Regions from separate parts of the Amycolatopsis sp. NPDC104587 genome, predicted to be linked through region 2. Evidence: riboswitches for the same ligand, from Rfam matches in the RefSeq annotation. Region 2 holds a riboswitch; the other holds the start of a gene.

Region 1 (4,764 bases), on a different contig from region 2:
CCTTCGTCGAGCGCATCGGCCACTGCGCGGGCGAACTCACCGGGCAGCCCGACGGTGAACGGTGCCTTCCAAAGCTCGCTCGGGCAGGTCGGCTCCTCATCGGCGTCGAACAGGCCGAAGGTCGCCACGGCGACGGCCGACTGAGTCCGGTCGCCCTGGCCGGGCACGAACTGTCCGCCGACAAGAGCGCGCGGAGCAAGACTGCCGAACCGTCGCAGAACTTCGACGTGCATCCGGATGGGGTTTGCCGGGGCGCCGATCGCCGCCCGGGACGATCGCAGCCACTCCGCGGCCTGGTAGGCCGCGGAGTGATCGCCTTCGCCGATCGCGACGAGGCCGTGCCGTTCCACTTCGACGATCATCGTCACGCTCGATCACTGGTTGTTATTTTCATTGGACGCAGGATAAACTGCGCCCAATGAAAGCGTCGCCGAGCCTGCTGCCTCTGTTGCGTTCGCGCATGCAGGGTGAGCTACTTGCGCTCGTCCTGCTGCACCCGGACCGCGAGTACACCATCACCGAGCTCGCCGACGCCTGTGGTGTCACGCCCACCGCCGCCCTGCGCGAGGTCGAGCGGCTCGTCGAGGGCGGGATCCTGGAGGCCCGGCGGGTCGGGCGGAGCCGGCTGGTCAAAGCCCGCACCGACACCCCCCTCTACCGGCCGTTGAGCGACCTCATCGCGGTCACCTTCGGGCCGATGCCGCTGCTCGCCGAGGCGCTGTCCGGGCTGGCCGGTGTGACCGAGGCCTTCATCTACGGCTCCTGGGCGGCGCGCTACCGCGGTGAACCCGGCCCGCCGCCCGGTGACGTCGACGTCCTCGTTGTCGGGTCGCCCGATCCGGACGAACTCTTCGACCTGGCCGAAGGCGTGTCGCGGCAGCTGAACCGCGAGGTCAACGTGCACCGGATCTCGCCCGAGTCGTGGGCCGCGGAGACGGCGGATCCGTTTGTCACCAGCGTGCGTGAACGTCCGCTGGTCCCGGTGAACCTCGGCCAGGAGGCCTGATGCCCCAGTGGAACCAAGGACGTGAGCGGATCGACGCGTTCATCACCCGCGGCGCGATCGAGCACGTTCCGGCGTCGCGGGAGGCCGCCGAGGCCGAGCTCGTCCGAGCGCGCACGCACCTGGCTTCGGCGCTGCGGCTGAAGGAAACCGATCCGGAAGGCGCGTACACGCTGGCTTACGACGGTGCGCGGCGTGCGTTGGCCGCCGTCCTGCAGAACCAGGGCCTGCGCGTGACGAGCCGGGGTGGGCACGTCACCGTCTACGAGGCTGTGCTCGCTCAGCTCGACCCGCCGCTGGGGCACGTGCTGCGCCCCTTCAACCGGATGCGGGCCCGCCGCAACGAAGTCGCCTACCGATCCTCGGAGGCGCCTTCGCTGACGGCGGAGGACGTGGCGGCCGACGTCCCGAAAGTGGAGGCCCTCATCGAAGTGGCCGAGAAGGCGATCCCGAACATGCCGCGGTACTGACGGCGGTGGGTCAGCCGAGCAGGCCCATCAGGGCGATGGCGATCAGCACCACCGCGGGGGCGAGAGCGTTGATCCAGGCGCGCTGGGCGGCGGTGAGGGTGGCGGTGCTGTTCATGGCTCTTCCTAAGGCCGAATCCGATGCTTCCGCCCTGCTCAGCGCGCTGATCTTGCGGTTCGTTAGCGGCTGTGACCGACTTCACCGGCATCCGGGTGACGGCGGCCGCGGGCGGTGAACCAGAGCACACCGCCGGCCGCTGCCACCATCGTCGCGAATGCCGCCGTGCCGACCACGATCGCCTGTGTCATGACTCGTCTCTCCTAGCAAAGTTGTTTACCGAGAGACGTCGAAACGGCCAGAAAGTGCACTCAGCGTAACCGAGGTCACAGCGAAGAAAGCACCGAGTCGATCTCGGAGGCCAGCGAGAAGTCCTTCTCCGTCAAGCCGCCCGCCGAGTGGGTCGAGAGGCGGAACGTCAGCGTGCGCCAGCGGATGTCGATGTCCGGGTGGTGGTCGGCCGCTTCGGCGAGGACCGCGACGCGGTCCACCACCTCGATCGCCTGCGGGAAGCTCGCCAGCTCCACCTCGCGGGAGATCACCGCGCCGGACCGGGTCCAGCCGGCGCCCAGTCGTCCGTCGGCTTCGGAGTCGCTCAAGATTTCCGTCATGTCTCCATGGTCGTACGTCCTGGACTACGCTGCACGGTTGCCACGGGAGTCCGGTCAGCCGGGCTGAGAGGCGGGTCACCCCGCGACCGTTCGCACCTGACCGGATCATGCCGGCGAAGGGAGGGCTCTTCCTCCTCGTCCGGTGAAAGTGCAGGAGGGTAGATGAAACGCAGGGCTGTTCGCGCCGCGACGGCCGTCGCCGCCGTCAGTGCCGTCGCCGCGGCGTGCTCGCTGTCGGACGGAGACGGTGGCACGCAGCAGACGCCCACCGTCACCCTCGTGACGCACGACTCCTTCCTGGCCCCGCAGGAGGTGCTCGACGCCTTCCAGAAGCAGTCGGGCATCAAGATCTCCGTGCTCAAGCAGGGTGACGCCGGATCGCTGACCAACAAGCTCGTGCTGACCAAGGCCAACCCGGTCGGCGACGTCGCGTACGGCGTCGACTCGACTTTCGCCTCGCGCGCGCTCGCCGAAGGCGTCTTCGAGCCCTACACCAGCCCGGAGGCCGACCGCGGGCCGCAGCGCTACGCCGTCGACCCCGAGCACCGGCTCTCCGCGGTCGACGTCGGCGACGTCTGCGTCAACGTCGACACGAACTACTTCACGAGCAAGGGCATCGCGGCCCCGGAGACCTACGACGACCTCGCCGACCCGAAGTACAAGGACCTGCTGGTCGCGGAGGACCCGGCGACCGCTTCGCCCGGGCTGGCGTTCCTCCTCGGCACGGTCGCCAAGTACGGCGAGGCGGGCTGGAAGGACTACTGGACCAAGCTGAAGGCCAACGGCCTCAAGGTCGTCAGCGGCTGGGAAGAGGCCTACACCAAGGACTTCTCCGGCTCGTCCGGCAAGGGACCGCGCCCGATCGTCGTTTCGTACGCGTCCTCGCCGGCCGCCGAGGTGGGTGACGACGGGAAGCCGCGCACCAAGGCGCTGCTCGACACCTGTTACCGGCAGGTCGAGTACGCGGGGGTGCTGGCGAACGGCAAGCAGACCGAGAGCGCGCGCAAGGTCGTCGACTTCCTGCTGTCGCAGCAGTTCCAGGCGACGGTGGCCGCGAACATGTACGTCTACCCCGCGCGCCAGGGGGTCGACCTGCCCGCGGGCTGGGCGCAGGTCGCGCCGCTGCCGCAGAAGCCGCAGACGCTGACGGCGGACCAGGTCCAAGCCGGACGCGAGAAGTGGATCGGCGAATGGCGCACGCTCGTGCAGTGACCTCCGGGGCTCCGCCCCGGGCCGGGGGCTCCGCCACCCGGAGCCCCCGAAAACCACCAGTCCTAACCCCATCAGGGACGGCCCGAGGGCTCGGCCTGGCGCTGCTCGGCCTGGCCCCGATCGGCTTCCTGGTCGTGTTCTTCGCCTGGCCGGTGCTGGCGATCGTCGGCCGCGGGTTCGCCGCGGGCGGGCTCGACGCGGTCCTGGGCGACCCGCGGACCTGGCAGCTGGCCGGGTTCACGGTCGCGAGCGCGGCCGCGTCGACGGTGGTCGCCGTGCTGGCCGGGCTGCCCGTGGCGTTCGTGCTGGCCCGGGTGAAGCTGCCCGGCGTCGGCCTCGCGCGGACGCTGGTGCTGGTGCCGTTCGTGCTGCCGACCGTGGTGGTCGGGCTGGCGTTCCGGGCGCTCTGGCCGGACGGCGGGGTGCTGCCGATCGTGCTGGCCAACGCCTTCTTCAACGTCGCCGTCGTCGCGCGGACCGTCGCCGGGCTGTGGGCACGGCTGGATTCGCGGACGACCGACGCCGCTCGCGCGCTGGGCGCGTCGCCGTGGCGGGCGTTCCGCTCGGTGACGCTGCCGGCGCTGGCGCCCGCGATCGCGTCCGCTGCGGCCGTGGTGTTCCTGTTCTGCGCCACCAGTTTCGGGGTGGTGTTGATCCTCGGCGGCGCGAAGTACCGGACCCTGGAGACCGAGATCTACCTCCGGACGGTCGACCTCCTGGACCTCTCGGGCGCGGCGGCGCTTTCGCTGATCCAGTTCGCCGCCGTGGTCGCCGCTCTTGTCCTCGGCGGACTCGCGCGACGTCGCAAGGAAGGCGTCCGGACCGGGTCCGGCCAGGCGCGGCGCCCGCGCGGCGGCGAGTGGTGGGCCGTCGGCGCCGCGGGGGTCGTCCTGGCTCTGGTGCTGACGCCGATCGTCGCGCTGCTCGCCGAGTCGGTGTCCGGTTCCGATGGCTGGAGCTTCGCCGGTTATCGAGCGTTGACCAGCACTGGCGAGAAGGGCGCGCTGCAGGTGTCCGGCTGGGACGCCGCGGTGAACTCGCTGAAGGTGGCGGTCGACGCGACGCTGCTCGCGATGGTCGTCGGGGTGCTCGCGTCCGTGGTGCTGGTGGCGCTGCGGCGGTCGCCGACAAGGGCTGCGCGCGGGCTGGGCGAAACCATGGACGCCGTGCTGATGCTGCCGCTCGGGGTGTCCGCGGTGACCGTCGGGTTCGGGTACCTGGTGACGCTCGACGCGCTGCCCGGCGACCTCCGGACGTCGCCCTACCTGGTGCCGCTCGCCCAGGCGCTGGTGATCATCCCGCTGGTCGTGCGGATGGTGCTGCCGGTGCTGCGCTCGGTTGATGTCCGATTGCGGCAGGCCGCGTCGACGCTCGGGGCGAGCCCGCTGCGGGTGTGGCGGGAGATCGACCTGC
Region 2 (4,764 bases):
CGGCTGCGCGCGCAGGCCGTCGGCGATCGTGCGGGCGCGGTCGGCCATCGGCCAGTCGACCTGGCGGCCGAGCCGCAGCCCCTCGGTCGTGTCGCCGGCGAACGCGGGCTCGACGCCGACGACCTTCGCCCGGGGGCAGCGCGCCTTGATCGCGACGCCGACGCCGGAGGCCAGCCCACCGCCGCTCACCGGCACCAGCACCACCTCGACGTCCGGCAGGTCCTCGGCGATCTCCAGGCCCGCGGTGCCCTGCCCGGCGATGATGGCCGCGTCGTCGTAGGGCGGGACCAGGGTCAGCCCGCGTTCGGCGGCCAGTTCGTGCGCTTTGGCCTCGTGCTCGCCGATCGGCACTTCGATCACCTCGGCGCCGTACGAGCGGGTGGCCTCGACCTTGATCCGCGGCGCGATGTCCGGTACGACGATCACCGCGGGCACGCCGAACTCCCGCGCGGCGTACGCGACCGCCTGCGCGTGGTTGCCGCTCGAGTACGCGATGACCCCGCGGGCGCGCCGCGCGTCTTCGAGGGTGGCGATCGCGTTGAACGCGCCGCGCACCTTGAACGCGCCGATCGGTTGCAGCGACTCGGGTTTGAGCCACAGGGACTCACGCGGGTCCCACGTTTGGAGCAACAGCGGCGTGCGCACGGCGACACCTTCGACGCGCTTCGCGGCCGCCTCGATGTCGGAGATCGTCACCAGTTCCATGTGCCGATTATGTCAAGAAAGTGTTCGGTCGTAAGTGTCCACTGTGGACGATCGGAGTGGTGCTTCTCACGTCGCGGCAACGCGGGGAGTTTCCCGCGCGCCTTACACGTTGGACAGGGGAGAAAAGACTTACTACCGGATCGGGATCATGAGCAAGGAGAACGCAGCGGCTTCCGAGTTGGACACGGCGAAGGAAGAAAAGTCCGGTCTGCGCATCGCGCAGGTGATGGCGGCGGCGCTGGCGGCGGTGACCGCGGCGCTGCTGGGCTCGACGCTCGGCGTGGCGGGCACGGTGGTCGGCGCGGGCGTGGCGAGCGTGATCACGACGGTCGGCGGCGAGATCTACCTCCGCTCGCTGCAGCGCACGCGCGCGGCCGCGCTGAAGGCCCGGCAGCTGGCGACGTCGGGCATCCGGCGGCGAGGTGGAACCGGTTCCGAAGTGGCGCCGGCCGACCAGCCGACGGTCCAGCTGCCCCGGCCGGACTCACCTCCTGAGGAGGAGCCGTCCCGGCTGCGCAAACTGCGTTGGCCGTTGATCATCGGCACGAGCGTGGTGGCGTTCGCCGTGGCGATCCTGGCGATCGTGGGGGTCGACGCGGCCACGGGCGGTCGTGTGGCGGGCGGCACGGGCGCGGGCATCGGCAAGATCTTCGGCGGGGGTGGCGGCCAGCCGGACAAAACCCCGTCGACCACCCCTTCGACGGCGACCGAGGACACCCAGAGCTCGCCGACGCCCAGCACCGAGACGACCACGGAGACCTCGGCCCCGCCGACCACGTCGTCGCAGTCCCCGACCACCACGCCGACCACCCCGAGCACGACGGCCCAGCCGCCGTCGACCTCGGCGGCGCCGCCCACCAGCCAGGGCGCGGCGAGCACGCCGACACCCTGACCGGCGACGTCAGGGCAGGCGGGCGCGCAGTTCCCGGGCCGCGGCTTCGGGGTCCTCGGCTTCGGTGATCGCCCGGACCACCACGATCCGGGACGCGCCCGCCGCCAGCACCTCCGGCAGGCGCGGCACGTCGATGCCGCCGATCGCGAACCAGGGCCGCGCCGGAGTGGCAGCCGCCGTCGAGCGCGCCAGGTCCAGGCCCGGCGCCGACCGGCCGGGTTTGGTCGGCGTCGGCCAGCACGGGCCCGTGCAGAAGTAGTCCACACCCGGCTCCGAGGCGGCCGCCGAGGCCTGGTCGACGGAGTGCGTCGAGCGACCGATCACGACGTCGTCGCCCAGGATCCGCCGGGCCAGCGGGACCGGGATGTCGTCCTGGCCCAGGTGGAGCACGTCCGCGCCGACCGCCAGGGCGACGTCCGCGCGATCGTTCACCGACAGCAGCGCGCCGTGCCGCTCGCACGCCTCGGCCAGCACCTCCAGCGCGGCGATCTCTCCCGCGGCTTCCAAGGCGCCGGTCTTGTCACGCAGCTGGATGATGTCGACGCCGCCGGCCAGGGCCGCGTCGGCGAAGGCGGCCAGGTCGCCGCGGGACGTGCGGGCGTCCGTGCACAGGTACAGGCGCGCCGCGTCGAGGCGGGCGCGGATCTTGTCACCGGAAAGGGCGGGCATAGCGGCGACCGTACCTCGCGAGCTAGGGTGGGCTGGTCCGCACGGGAGCCCGAGGCAACGGGCTGAGAGGGAGCTGCCGCTCCGACCGTGGAACCTGATCCGGGTCATGCCGGCGCAGGGAGCGTGATCCCATGACGAACCTGGCAGTGGTGGGCGGCGGAGTGATCGGCCTGTCCACGGCTTGGCGTGCGGCCGGCCGGCGGCACCAGGTCACCCTGTACGACCCCGAGCCCGTCCGCGGCGGCGCGTCCTGGCTGGCCGGCGGCATGCTCGCCCCGGTCACCGAGGCCTGGCCGGGTGAGGAAGACGTCCTCAGCCTCGGCGAAGAGTCGTTGAGACGCTGGCCCGGCTTCGCGAGCGACCTCGCGGCCGACGGCGTCGACCCCGGCCTGGCCGGGCACGGGACGCTCGTGGTCGCGTTCGACAGCGCCGACGCCGGTCACCTCGACATCCTCGCCGGTTACCTGCACTCGATCGGCCGCGCGGCGGACCGCCTCACCGGCCGCGAGACCAAACGTCTCGAGCCCGGCGTCGGGTCCGTCCGAAGTGGACTCCACGTGCCCGGCGACCTGGCCGTGGACAACCGAAAACTCCTCAACGCCCTGTACGCGGCCTGCCAGAAGCGGGATGTCCGGTTCGTCCGTGAGCGTGTCACGGCCATCCCGGACGCCGACGCCGTCGTGCTCGCCGCGGGCGCGTGGACCGGGCGGCTGCACCCGCAGCTCGCCGACGCCGTCCGCCCGCTCAAGGGGGAGATCCTCCGGCTCAAGCCCCGGCGCGGCTGCCTGCCGCCGCCGGCGCACACCGTGCGGGCCGTCGTCGAGGGCCGGCCGATCTACCTCGTCCCGCGCGGCGACCAAGAGCTCGTCCTCGGCGCCACCCAGTACGAGGCGGGCTTCGACCGGGCCGTCACCGCGCGCGGGGTGCGTGAGCTGGTCGAAGGCGCCGAACGGGTCTTTCCCGCGATCACCGAGTACGAGCTGGCCGAGGTCGCCGCGGGCCTGCGGGCCGCCAGCCGGGACGCGCTGCCGTACCTCGGTGTCCTGGACGACGGCGTCTTCGCCGCGACCGGGCACCACCGCAACGGCCTGCTGATGGCCCCCGTGACCGCGGACGCCGTGGTCGCCTGGCTCGAGGGTGAGAAGCCGCCCGAAGGCACCGAAGCGGCTTCGCCCGACCGCCTGCACCAGAAGGAGCACGTGTGATGGAGATCAAGCTCAACGGGAAGTGGACGGAGTTCCCGGACGGCGCCACGGTCGCCGACGTCCTCGAGGCGTCCGGCGGGCAGCGGCCCGGGATCGCCGTCGCGGTCGACGGCGTCGTCGTCCGCCGGAGCGACTGGGCGGCCACCGCCGTGCCCAAGGGCGCCGGCGTCGACGTGCTCACCGCGGTCCAGGGAGGCTGAAGTGGACGTCGAACCGCTGGTCATTGGCACTGCCAAGCTCCGGTCGCGGCTGATCATCGGCACCGGCGGCGCGGCGAACCTCGCCGTGCTCGAACGCGCGCTGGTCGCCTCCGGCACCGAGCTGACGACCGTCGCCATGCGCCGAGCCGACGCCGAAGGCGGCTCCGGCGTCCTCGAACTCTTGAAAAGGCTGGGCATCGAGCTGCTGCCGAACACCGCGGGCTGCCGCACGGCCGCCGAAGCCGTGCTCACCGCGCAGCTGGCGCGAGAGGCGCTGGATACCGACCTCATCAAGCTCGAGGTGCACGCCGACGACCGGACGCTGCTGCCGGACCCGATCGAAACCCTCGACGCCGCCGAGCGGCTGGCCGCCGACGGCTTCACCGTGTTCGCCTACACGAACGACGACCCGGTGCTCGCGCTGCGTCTGGAGGAGGCCGGCTGCGCCGCCGTGATGCCACTGGGCGCGCCGATCGGGACCGGCCTCGGCATCCGGAATCCGCACAACATCGAGCTGATCGTCTCGCGGGCGGGCGTGCCGGTGATCCTGGACGCCGGAATCGGCACCGCGTCGGACGCGACGCTGGCGATGGAGCTCGGCTGTGACGCCGTCCTGCTGTCCACGGCGGTCACCCGCGCGGCCGACCCGGAGCGGATGGCGGCGGCGATGCGGGCGGGTGTCGTCGCCGGCCGGCTCGCCCGCGAGGCGGGCCGGGTGCCGCAGCGCTTCTGGGCGCACGCGTCGAGCCCACCCCGGTGAACCGGGTGGCTTACTGTACCGTTTGTTACCAATCCGACCACAGTCACGGCCGAATGACTTCGTGGCAACGGTTACGCGCCGCTCGAGGATCGGCCTGCTTTAGGCCGGATTGGTAACAGCGAACGTGCACCGCGAACCCGTAAGGTGGACGGCACTTTCCGGCGCACCCGCGGCGGGGCAGGGCAGAAGGAGCCAGCCGTGACCAGCACCTCGGTCCAGGACGTCTCGGGCAGGCTGTACCTCGCCGTCGGGAGGCTGTCCCGGTCACTGCGGCAGGCCGGCGTGCCGGGCCCCGGCCACGGCGCGATCTCGGCGCTGGCGACGCTGGTGATC

What was found. A riboswitch is a leader RNA that binds a small molecule or an ion and turns the genes downstream of it on or off. The one in region 2 is predicted to bind thiamine pyrophosphate.
Region 1: another riboswitch for thiamine pyrophosphate. It lies ahead of ACZ61C_RS45835 (thiamine ABC transporter substrate-binding protein); the one in region 2 lies ahead of thiO (glycine oxidase ThiO).

The regions. Positions count from the first base shown of each region.
Region 1 is NZ_JBVJNO010000024.1:67,826-72,589, reverse strand. Features, by position in the region: gene ACZ61C_RS45860 (hypothetical protein) at 1-368, opposite strand, end outside; gene ACZ61C_RS45855 (ArsR family transcriptional regulator) at 419-1,006, shown strand; gene ACZ61C_RS45850 (hypothetical protein) at 1,006-1,473, shown strand; gene ACZ61C_RS45845 (hypothetical protein) at 1,651-1,779, opposite strand; gene ACZ61C_RS45840 (4a-hydroxytetrahydrobiopterin dehydratase) at 1,855-2,139, opposite strand; TPP riboswitch at 2,172-2,279, shown strand; gene ACZ61C_RS45835 (thiamine ABC transporter substrate-binding protein) at 2,302-3,351, shown strand; gene ACZ61C_RS45830 (ABC transporter permease) at 3,462-4,764, shown strand, end outside.
Region 2 is NZ_JBVJNO010000001.1:356,774-361,537, forward strand. Features, by position in the region: gene ACZ61C_RS01715 (threonine ammonia-lyase) at 1-705, opposite strand, end outside; gene ACZ61C_RS01720 (hypothetical protein) at 854-1,597, shown strand; gene thiE (thiamine phosphate synthase) at 1,607-2,266, opposite strand; TPP riboswitch at 2,298-2,404, shown strand; gene thiO (glycine oxidase ThiO) at 2,398-3,471, shown strand; gene thiS (sulfur carrier protein ThiS) at 3,471-3,671, shown strand; gene thiG (thiazole synthase) at 3,673-4,431, shown strand; gene ACZ61C_RS01745 (MarR family winged helix-turn-helix transcriptional regulator) at 4,630-4,764, shown strand, end outside.